DNA from 3 places in the Actinoplanes sichuanensis genome. Region 3 is predicted to be linked to each of the others. Evidence: riboswitches for the same ligand, from Rfam matches in the RefSeq annotation. Region 3 holds a riboswitch; each other region holds the start of a gene.
The links. A riboswitch is a leader RNA that binds a small molecule or an ion and turns the genes downstream of it on or off. The one in region 3 is predicted to bind S-adenosylmethionine.
Positions count from the first base shown of each region.

Region 1: another riboswitch for S-adenosylmethionine. It lies ahead of Q0Z83_RS04870 (GNAT family N-acetyltransferase); the one in region 3 lies ahead of Q0Z83_RS30780 (aminotransferase class V-fold PLP-dependent enzyme).
Region 2: another riboswitch for S-adenosylmethionine. It lies ahead of thrC (threonine synthase); the one in region 3 lies ahead of Q0Z83_RS30780 (aminotransferase class V-fold PLP-dependent enzyme).

Region 1 is NZ_AP028461.1:1,122,581-1,125,847, forward strand. Features, by position in the region: gene dacB (D-alanyl-D-alanine carboxypeptidase/D-alanyl-D-alanine endopeptidase) at 1-1,063, shown strand, start outside; gene Q0Z83_RS04865 (hypothetical protein) at 1,137-1,934, opposite strand; SAM riboswitch class IV at 1,892-2,008, shown strand; gene Q0Z83_RS04870 (GNAT family N-acetyltransferase) at 2,077-2,619, shown strand; gene Q0Z83_RS04875 (epoxide hydrolase family protein) at 2,629-3,267, shown strand, end outside.
Region 2 is NZ_AP028461.1:9,999,567-10,002,833, forward strand. Features, by position in the region: gene Q0Z83_RS45885 (ABC transporter permease) at 1-63, shown strand, start outside; gene Q0Z83_RS45890 (GNAT family N-acetyltransferase) at 114-1,022, shown strand; SAM riboswitch class I at 1,140-1,278, shown strand; gene thrC (threonine synthase) at 1,288-2,571, shown strand; gene Q0Z83_RS45900 (hypothetical protein) at 2,808-3,266, opposite strand.
Region 3 is NZ_AP028461.1:6,654,981-6,658,247, reverse strand. Features, by position in the region: gene Q0Z83_RS30790 (M20 family metallopeptidase) at 1-334, opposite strand, end outside; gene Q0Z83_RS30785 (DUF1684 domain-containing protein) at 344-1,129, opposite strand; SAM riboswitch class IV at 1,204-1,319, shown strand; gene Q0Z83_RS30780 (aminotransferase class V-fold PLP-dependent enzyme) at 1,336-2,565, shown strand; gene Q0Z83_RS30775 (putative bifunctional diguanylate cyclase/phosphodiesterase) at 2,628-3,267, shown strand, end outside.

The DNA of each region.
Region 1 (3,267 bases), 5.5 Mb from region 3:
ATATGAGCGGATCGACCGGCTCGCCGCGGCCGTGGCCCGGGCCGGTGCGAAGCGGTATGCGCGGTTGATCGTCGACGACACCTGGTTCGACCGGGTGCCGCTGGGGCTCGACTGGTCCTGGCAAGACGAGAGTTACGGGTTCACCGCGCCGGTTTCGGCGCTGTCGTTCGCGGCGAACGAGCGGTTCGACAACGCGGCCGTGGAGATCCGATATCGGGGTGTGGCGGGGCGGCGGCCCACGGTGCGGGTCTGGCCGCCGACCGGAAGTGTTCGGGTGATCAACCGGGCCGTCACCCGGAGTGGGGACAGTGTCGGGGCGGTTCGGGCACACGGCCGGGCGGTCGTCACGCTGAGTGGCTCGGTGGCGGCCGGTCGTTCCGGGTCCGCGCTGGTCTCGGTGCCAGATCCGGCGGCCACCGCGGCAGGCCTGTTCCGGGCGGCGTTACGGCGACATGGGGTGACCGTGAGCGGGCCGACCTCGCGGGGTGTGACGCCCGGTGGCACCCGAGCCGTGGCCGCGCAGGTTTCCCGGCCGCTCGCCGAGATCCTGCCGCCGTTCCTGAAGCTGTCCAACAACGGAATCGCTGAGCTACTGGTCAAGGCGATGTCACGGGCCGCCGATCCGGCGCGGCCGGGCAGTTGGCCGACCGGTCTGGCCGCGGCGACAGGTGCCCTCGGACGTCTCGGCGTCGATACCAGGCTGCTCACCATGGGTGACGGGTCCGGTCTCAGCCGCCGTAACTGGGTTACCGCCCGGCAGGTGACGACCGTGTTGGAGAAGGCACAGCGGCGCACGTGGTTCCCCACTTTCCGGGCGGCGCTGCCCGTCGCGGGCTCAGCAGACCCGATGGTCGGTGGCACGCTGCGTAACCGGATGCGGGGTACTGCGGCTGCCGGAAACGTCCGCGCCAAGACCGGCACGCTGTCCGGGGTGAACGCGCTGTCCGGTTACGTGACCGGCGCCGGTGGGCGGCGGTTGGCGTTCACTTTCATCGTGAACGCCTCCGTCGACACCGCCGCCCCTCTTCTGGACGAGGCGGCGGTCGCCCTCGCCACCGTTTAGCTGCCTTCGCCTCCCGGCCGACGTTGTTTTCCGGCCCGAGGTGGGCCTCGCTTTCGTCGCCAGCGATCCGGTATTACCGCTGGCAGCGCCGGGGCCGCTTTGGCGGTTCCCATCTTGCTTCGCCCGGGCCGCGCAGTGCGTCTCCCTGCGGCGCGACGGCGCGGTGTCGCGGCGGGCTGCCGCGCAGCGCGGCGCGGTTGGCGCGATGGTGCGGCGGCGCGGGTGGTGCGGCGGTGCGGGTGGTGCGGCGGTGCGGGTGGTGTGGTGGTGCGGGTGGTGTGGTGGTGCGGGTGGTGCGGGTGGTGTGGTGGTGCGGGTGGTGTGGTGGTGCGGGTGGTGTGGTGGCGCGGGTGGTGTGGTGGTGCGGCGGGCAGCGGTGCAGCACGCCGCGGGTGGCGCGATGGCGCGGCGGTGCGGACGGCGCGGCGGTGCGGACGGCACGGCGGTGCGGCGGTGCGGCGGTGCGGCGGTGCGGCGGTGCGGACGGCACGGCGGCGCGGCGGGGCGGCAAGGCGGCGGGCACCGGTGCGGTGGGCGGTCGTGCGGCGCGGCGGGTGGAAGCGTGGTGGGCGGTGCGGTGGTGGACCGCGACGTGGCGCAGTGCGGTGGTGCGGTGGCGGTGACGGTGGACCGCGACGTGGCGCGCGGTCCGGCGGGCGGTGGTGCGGTGGTGCGGTGGTGGCGCGGGTCCGGCGGGCGGTGGCGTGGCGGTGCGGTGGGTGGGAGCGCGGCGGGCCGCGGTGCGGGTGGGGGCGCGGGGTTCGGCGGGCGGTGTGGTGGAGGAAACCGGGGCGAGATTCGTGGGGGCGCGGTGGTATGTTTCGCGCGGGTCATGAGTGCCAGCGATCAGCCCCGGCTTGCTGGCCGGCAACCCTCCGCTTCGTGGGCGGGGTGCCCCGGGTGATGACCGGGTTCAGTGCGACCTGCGCTGGACAAGCCGCGAGCCCAAGGGGACTCTCATGACTGCTTTAGAGCATCCTGTTCTGCATGGCCGTTTTGTCCGGCTTGAACCGTTGGGGGAGTGGCACGCCGCCGATCTGGCCGCGGCCGCCGGGGAGTCGCGTGAGTCCTATGGCTGGACTTGGGTGCCTACCGCGGCGACCGTCGACGGGTACATCGCTGAGCAGGTCGCTCGGGTCGGGCTGGCGCCGTATGCGCAGATCAGCCGGCAGGCCGGGCGGGCCGTCGGTGTCACCGCCTACTGGGATCCGCGCGGTGAGCCGCTCTCCGCGATCGATGTCGGATTCACCTGGCTGGCCGCTTCGGCGCAGCGCTCCGGAATCAACCTGGAAGCCAAGTATCTGCTGTTCAAGCACGCTTTCGAGGGGTGGGGCGCGCGCCGGGTCGGGCTGAGTACGGACGCCCGCAACGCCCGGTCGCGGGCCGCCATCGCCGGGGTCGGTGCCCGGTTCGAAGGGGTGCTGCGGAACTGGTCCCGATCCTGGGCTCCGGGCGAGGCCGGTCGGCTGCGGGATTCGGCCCTGTTCTCGGTGGTGGCCGAGGAGTGGCCGGAATGTCGCGCCTACCTGGAACACCGGCTGTCCGAAACGCGGTAAACCTACAGGGTGATCGAGTCCTTCCGTGTGGACGTGCCCCAGGACGATCTCGACGGCCTGGTCGAACGGCTGGCCCGCACCCGATGGCCGGCCGGGACCGGGTGGGCCGAGTTGACCGGACTCGTCGAGCACTGGCAGGCCCACTTCGACTGGCGGCGGCAGGAGGCTCGCCTCAACTCGTTTCCGCAGTTCATCGCCACTGTCAACGGGTGCCGGGTGCACTTTCTGCACGTGCGTTCACAGAAGCCGGGAGCGTTGCCGCTGATCGTGGGGCGCGGCGGGCCGGGCACCGTCTTCGGGATTCTCGACGATCTCAGGGTGCTGGCGACCGACTTCCACCTGGTCGTTCCGACATTGCCGGGGTTCCCGTTCGGTGGGGTGCGGGCCGGCGCGGAACAGACGGCCGAAGCCTGGGCGGAACTCATGGCTCGGCTGGGCTATGTCCGATACGGCGTGCACGGGGGCGGTTTCGGAACACCTGTCGCGGCCATGCTCGCCGAGCTTCATCCGGAGCGCGCTTTCCGCGTACAACTGGATGGTCTGGAAGAGGCGGCGAAGCCGGACGATGGGCTCGGGGCCGCGGCGGTGGCGTTTAACGACTCGCCGGCCGGGCTGCTCGAATGGTGTCTGCGTGATCGGGGCGGTCGC
Region 2 (3,267 bases), 3.3 Mb from region 3:
TACGCCACACTGTTCTGGGGGATCGCGTTCTACCGCTTCACCCGCAAGGACGTCACCTCCTGACGGGTAAATCGGGTTGACGGCCGGGGCGGCCGCGGGGTGGCATGGCGGCCGTGACGGCTGACTTCTCGATCCGCCCGGCCCGCCCCGACGACGCCGCGGAGGCGGTCGCTCTCCGCTCCGCGGTCCACCCCTATCTGGTTCGTGGTGAAGCGGCCACCCGCCGCATGTTCGCCGAGCCACCACCCGGCGGGGACCGGATCTTCCGGGTGGCCGAGAGCGACGCCGGGATCGTCGGCCTCACCTCGGCGTTCCGGGACACCCGCTCGGCGGACTCCGGTTTCGGGCGGGTCGCGCTGCACGTGCACCCACAGCACCGGCGCCGAGGCATCGGCGCGGCCCTGCTCGCCGAGGCGGTCGGCCACCTGCGTTCGGTCGGGGTGCGCCGGGCGAGCAGTTGGGCCGCTCCGGAGTCGGTCGGGTTCGCCGGCGCGCACGGCTTCACGCCGTCCCGGGAGATGCGCTTCTCGGCCCTGGACCTGACCGGGTTCGGGGACCGGCCGTTCGTGCCGGCGCCGCCCGGGATCCAGGTGGTGCGGCTGCGCGAGGTGACGGAGGAGGCGCTGTACGCGGCGGATGTGGCGGCCGCGACCGATGAGCCCGGTGAGACGGCGCCGCAGCCGACGCCGTACCCGTTGTGGCGTTACGAGATCTGGGATGAGCCGGGCCTGGACCGGGACGCCAGCATCGCCGCTGTCGCGGACCGGGAGATCGTGTCGTTCTCGCTGGTGCTGCGCGACGGCGACCGGATCTGGTCGGACATGACCGCCACCGTCCCGGCGTATCGCGGCCGGGGCCTGGCCCGGCTGGTGAAGACGGCGGCGCTGCGCCGGGCCGCGGCCTCCGGTGTGCGGGCCGCCTACACCAGCAACGACGAGGAGAACGCCCCGATGCTCGCGGTGAACGAGCGGCTCGGCTACCGCCCGGTGGCCCGTCAGGTCTCCTGCCTGGCCGAGCTCTGAAGATCAACCCCCGGCCGGCCCAGGGCCGGCCGGACAGGGGAAGGAGGTGGCTCACACATCGGGAAGACCGTGTGGTGTTCACGGCATCTCGTCGTAAGGTGTGGGAAACAACTGAATACCTCATCCAGAGGGGCAGAGGGATACGGCCCGACGAAGCCCCGGCAACCACCGCGCAGCGATTCTCGATGACGAGCCGCGTGTGGCAGGTGCTAATTCCGTCCCCGTTTCGGCAGGTCGCCGCGGGGAAAGATGAGAGGAAACTCTGATGACGTCTGTCGTTGACGCACCCTCGACCACCTCCACGTCGCCCGCTCGCGGTCTGATCTGTCGCGCCTGCGGCGCCGAGTACCCGCTCGCCGCGCAGCACGCTTGTTACGAGTGTTTCGGCCCGCTCGAGGTCGCGTACGACGAGGCGGCCCTCGCGCGGGTGACCCGGGCCCAGATCGAGGCGGGCCCGCAGAACATCTGGCGTTACGCGGCCCTCCTGCCGGCCGGCCAGGACCCGGCGACCCGGGTGACCCTCGACCCCGGCCTGACCCCGCTGGTGGCCGCCCCGCAGCTGGCCGCGGCGGTCGGCATCGAGGCCCCGCTCTACGTCAAGGACGACTCGCAGAACCCGACCCACTCGTTCAAGGACCGGGTCGTCTCGGTGGCCCTGACCGCGGCCAAGGAGCTGGGCTTCAAGCGGTTCTCCTGCGCCTCGACCGGCAACCTGGCCAACTCGGTCGCCGCCCACGCCGCCCGGGCCGGTGTGCCGAGCATCGTCTTCATCCCCTCCGATCTGGAGCCGGGCAAGATCATCACGACCGCGGTGTACGGCGGCGAGCTGGTCGCCATCGAGGGTTCCTACGACGACGTGAACCGGCTGTGCAGCGAGCTCGTGGAGACCGACGAGTTCGAGGACACCGCGTTCGTGAACGTGAACGTCCGTCCGTTCTACGCCGAGGGCTCGAAGACGCTCGGCTACGAGGTGGCCGAGCAGCTCGGCTGGCGCATCCCGGCCCAGGTGGTCATCCCGATGGCCTCCGGTGAGCTGCTCACCAAGGTGGACAAGGCGTTCTCCGAGCTGGTCGAGATCGGACTCGCCGAGGCTCCGGAGGGCGGCTGGACCGTGTTCGGCGCCCAGTCCGAGGGCTGTAACCCGATCGCCGTCGCCCTGCACGCCGACACCGACGTGATCACCCCGGTGAAGCCGACCGGCATCGCGAAGTCGCTGAACATCGGTGACCCGGCCGCCGGGCCGTACGCGATCGAGGCCGTCAAGCGCACCGGCGGCTGGATGGACTACGCGAACGACGAGGAGATCCGGGCCGGCATCCGGCTCCTGGCCGAGACGACCGGCATCTTCGCCGAGACCGCCGGCGGCACCACCGTCGCGGTGCTCAAGAAGCTGGTGGCCAGTGGCAAGCTCGACCCCACCAAGGAGACCGTCGTTTACAACACCGGTGAGGGTCTGAAGACACTCGACGCGGTGGCCGGCCAGGTTGGACCGACCCACACGATCAAGCCGTCGTTGCGCGGCGCCCGGGAGGCCGGCCTGCTCGGCTGACCCCGTTACGGGTCGTCCGAGCGGTCGGGCGAAGGTCACCAATTCGTGACCAAATCTCACTGACCGTCACCGACGATCAGCCGGTTGTCAGAATTACCTCCTCCGAGGACTTGCACTCCGATCTCCGGATGGGCAGGATGCTCTCTGCGGGAGGACGCGACGCCGTACGAGGCCCCTCACCAGAGCTTGGCGACAATCTCCAGAGGGTCCCAACGATCCAGCGCTGACCCAAACGGCTACGTGCCCGGAGGTGCTGTGCGTCCGTCCTCCCGACCAAACATCTTCTGCGCCCACGGGCGAAGCGGCAGTTCGAGCGGGTAGTGCCCGTCGGCCAGGCCCGCGTTCTTCTCGAACCAGTTGCGCACCCCGTAGGACTTGGTCAGCGCGATCGACCAGCCACACGCGAGCCAGTAGGCGGGCCAGAACAGCGGGCCGAAGAACGCGTACTGACTCGCGTGCCGGGACTCGTGGGTGAACAGCCGGATCCGCTCTTCGGCGAGCAGCCACTCGGCGGGGCGGTTCGTGATGATCACCGAGCCGACCGTGAAGCAGGAGCCGGCCGGCATCCGGAACCGGAAGTTCTCGGCGATCAGCACCCCGTGCCGTCCTCGCCGGACCTTCGTGCCGGTGCCGAGAGCCACCAACAGCCCGACCAGGGTCGTCCCGTTCACCGCGGTCAGCGTCGTCCGCGTCACG
Region 3 (3,267 bases):
GAGTGGCGGCCAGGTCCCGGAAGACCTGGGTCATCACCAGAGCGGCAGCCTTCATGTCGTGGGCGCCGCGGCCGTAGAGCCGGTCGCCGTCCAGGCGCGGGACGAACTGGTGCGGCTCGCCGGGCACCACGTCCAGGTGCGCGTTGAGGATCACCCGCGGCGGGCCGGGCCGACCGGGGGTGGTCAGCAGCGCGCTCGGCCTGCCATGGGACTCGAATCGCCGTACCCGGAAATCCGGACCGGCCACCGTGAGCAGCAGGTCGAGCGCATGCCGCAGCTCGTCCGGGCGATCCGCGGTCGAGCGGATCGCGATGAGCGCCGCGAGGTCCTCCATGGACGGACCCTACGCCGGAATCCTCTCGCCCGCCTCGACCGCGACCGGCAGCTTGTTGCCGGCCGGCGGCAGCGGGCAGGTCGCGAAGTCGACGTACGCGCACGGCAGGTTCGTGGCCCGGTTGAAGTCCAGTGTCACGGTGCCGTCCGCGGCGGGCGCGGCGACGGCCAGGCTCCGGTTCGCCGCGTAGGTGGTCAGCCCCGACGTCGCGTCGGTGAACAGCACGGACAGCGACCCGGGCGTGTTGCCGTTGAACGCGATCAGCGACAGCTGCTCGCCGCCGGCCTCGAACTCGATGCGCCCCGGCGCCTCGTAGACGTGCTCGATGCCCTCGGCCACCGAACCCACGGTGGTCGGCTTCGGCTCGTCGAACCTGACGAACCGCCCGGTCACCACCCACTTCTCGTCGGCCGGATAGGCGGGCGTACCGGTGTAGGCGGTGAGCAGCGGGCTCCGCGGGCTCCGTGGCCGCACCACGTCGTAGCCGCCGCGCCGGGCGATCTCGATGTGCACGTCGCCGTGCTCCACGATCACGTCGGCGCGCTCCGCGATCGGCTCGAACGTGTGCGTGCCGGTGATCGTGCCGGTCGCGGTGGTCAGCGATTCACCCTCACCCAGGGCCACGGTGACGCCGGACGGTCCGGTACTCCACGCGCCGGGGGCGTCGTCGAAGCTCTGCGGCGTCTCGGTGAGCCAGTGCAGGCCGGTGATCGCGAGGAAGCCGTGCGGATCGGCGCGCCGCTTCTCGTGCTCGGTGTGCCATTGGTCCCACTGCTGCTGGAACGAGGTCGTCATGAGGCATGACTGTATTCCCTACTTCGAGCGTGGGAAATGGACGACGGACGTGACATCTGCTAACTTCGGCGGCAGGTCATGAGTGCCAGCGCGTAGCCCCGGCTTGCTGGCCGGCAACCCTTCCGTTCGCGACGGGGTGCCCCGGGTGAGGACCGGGCCGTCTGTCGACCGACAGCGGCAAACGGCGAACCCGTGGAGGCGCGGTCATGCCATCTTCCTCTCTCGCATTCAGCTCCCCGCTCGACGTCATCGGTCCGGACGACGACTTCGTGCATCTCGACTACGCGGCGTCGGCGCCCTGCGTGCGGGCGGCCGCCGAGGCCGTTCAGGACCTCCTTCCCCGGTACGGCAGCGTGCACCGGGGCACCGGGGTGCGCTCGCAGGCGTCCACCCTCGCCTACGAGCTGGCCCGGGACGTGGTGGCCGAGTTCGTGGGCGCCCGCCCCGGCGACTCGGTGATCTTCACCCGGAACACCACCGACGCCCTCAACCTGCTGGCCCGGGCCCTGCCGGCCGGGACCACCACCGTGCAGTTCGAGGGCGAGCACCACGCCAACCTGCTGCCCTGGCCGAACCCGCTGCGTCTGCCCGCCCCGGCCTCGCCCGACGACGCGATCGCCGCCCTCAAGCAGGCCCTCGACGGGCGGGTGGGGCCGGTGGTGTTCACCGTCACCGGGGCGAGCAACGTCACCGGCGAGGTGTGGCCGGTGCGTGAGCTGGCCGACGTGGCGCACTCGTACGGCGCCCGGGTGGTCGTCGACGCCGCCCAGCTCGCCCCGCACGTCCCGGTCGACCTCGACGACCTGGGCGCCGACTATCTGGCCTTCTCCGGTCACAAGCTGTACGCCCCGTTCGGTGCCGGGGTGCTCGTCGGCCGCTCGGACTGGCTGGACGCGGCCGAGCCGTACCTCGCCGGTGGGGGCGCGAGCGCCGCGGTGGGTGACCGTCCCGGCGAGCTGACCTGGGCCACCGGCCCGGCCCGGCACGAGGGCGGCACCCCCAATCTGCTCGGTGCGGTGGCCCTGGCCGCGGTCTGTGAGGCGCTCACCCAGGCCGGCCGGGTCGCCCGGCACGAGCACGAGCAGCGGCTGCTGGCCCGGCTGCGCTCCGGCCTGGCCGGGGTGCCGGGGGCGATCGAGGTCAGCCTGTTCGGCCCGGACCACCCGCGGGTGGGCATCGTGTCGCTGGCGCTGCCGGGTCACGACCCGGCCGAGGTCGCCCAGCGGCTGGGCCGGGAACACGGCATCGGCGTCCGGGCCGGCCAGTTCTGCGCCCACCCACTGGTTCGCCGGCTGACCGACAGCGACCGGACCGGCGCGTGCGGCGACGGCGTGACCGGCCTGCTGCGGATCAGTTTCGGGCTGGGCAGCACCGAGAACGACGTGGACCGGGCGGTCGGTGCGCTGGCCGCGGTACTCGGCACGGATCGCACCTGACCTACAACCGGCCCGGTCCTGTGACCCGTACCCCATCCGGCCGATGCTGCGTTCGTGGCGACGTGGATGGCGAGGCTCCGCGACCGGCTTCCGGCCGGGGGAGGCTCAACGACGAGGACTGGGCGGGTCGGCACCGGCTGCTGACGGTGCTGCTTGCCCTGTGCATGGTGTTCTTCACCGTGTTCGGTGTGCTCCGCGGCGCCGGGGCGCCGGAGCTGCTGATCACCGACGGACTGGTGCTGACCAGCCTGGTGATCGCGACCGCGCTGAGGAACCGGCGGATCCGTTCGGTCGCCGTGGCGCTCGGTTACGTGGCCGCCTGCGGCGGCTTCGTGATCGTCTGCGACGGTCTCACCGAGGCGCATTTCACGTTCTTCATCCTGATCCCGGCGCTCGCCCTCTATCGGGACTGGGCGCCGTTCGGTGGCTTCCTGGTCGGCACGACCCTGCACCACGCCGGGTTCGGTGTGGCCGAGGCGGACCACACCTTCGGCCACGACTCGGCGCAGCAGCACCCGCTGGTCTGGGCGCTGCTGCACGGCGCCGCGGTGCTCTGCGCCGCGTCGTTCCAGCTGGTCGCGTGGCGGTTCAACGAGATCGAGGAGCAGCGTGCCGAGGAGCACCTGAACGAGAGCCAGGCCCAGCTCAGCGTCGCCTTCGACGAGACGCCGGTGCCGATGGCCATGTTCGCCACCGACGGCC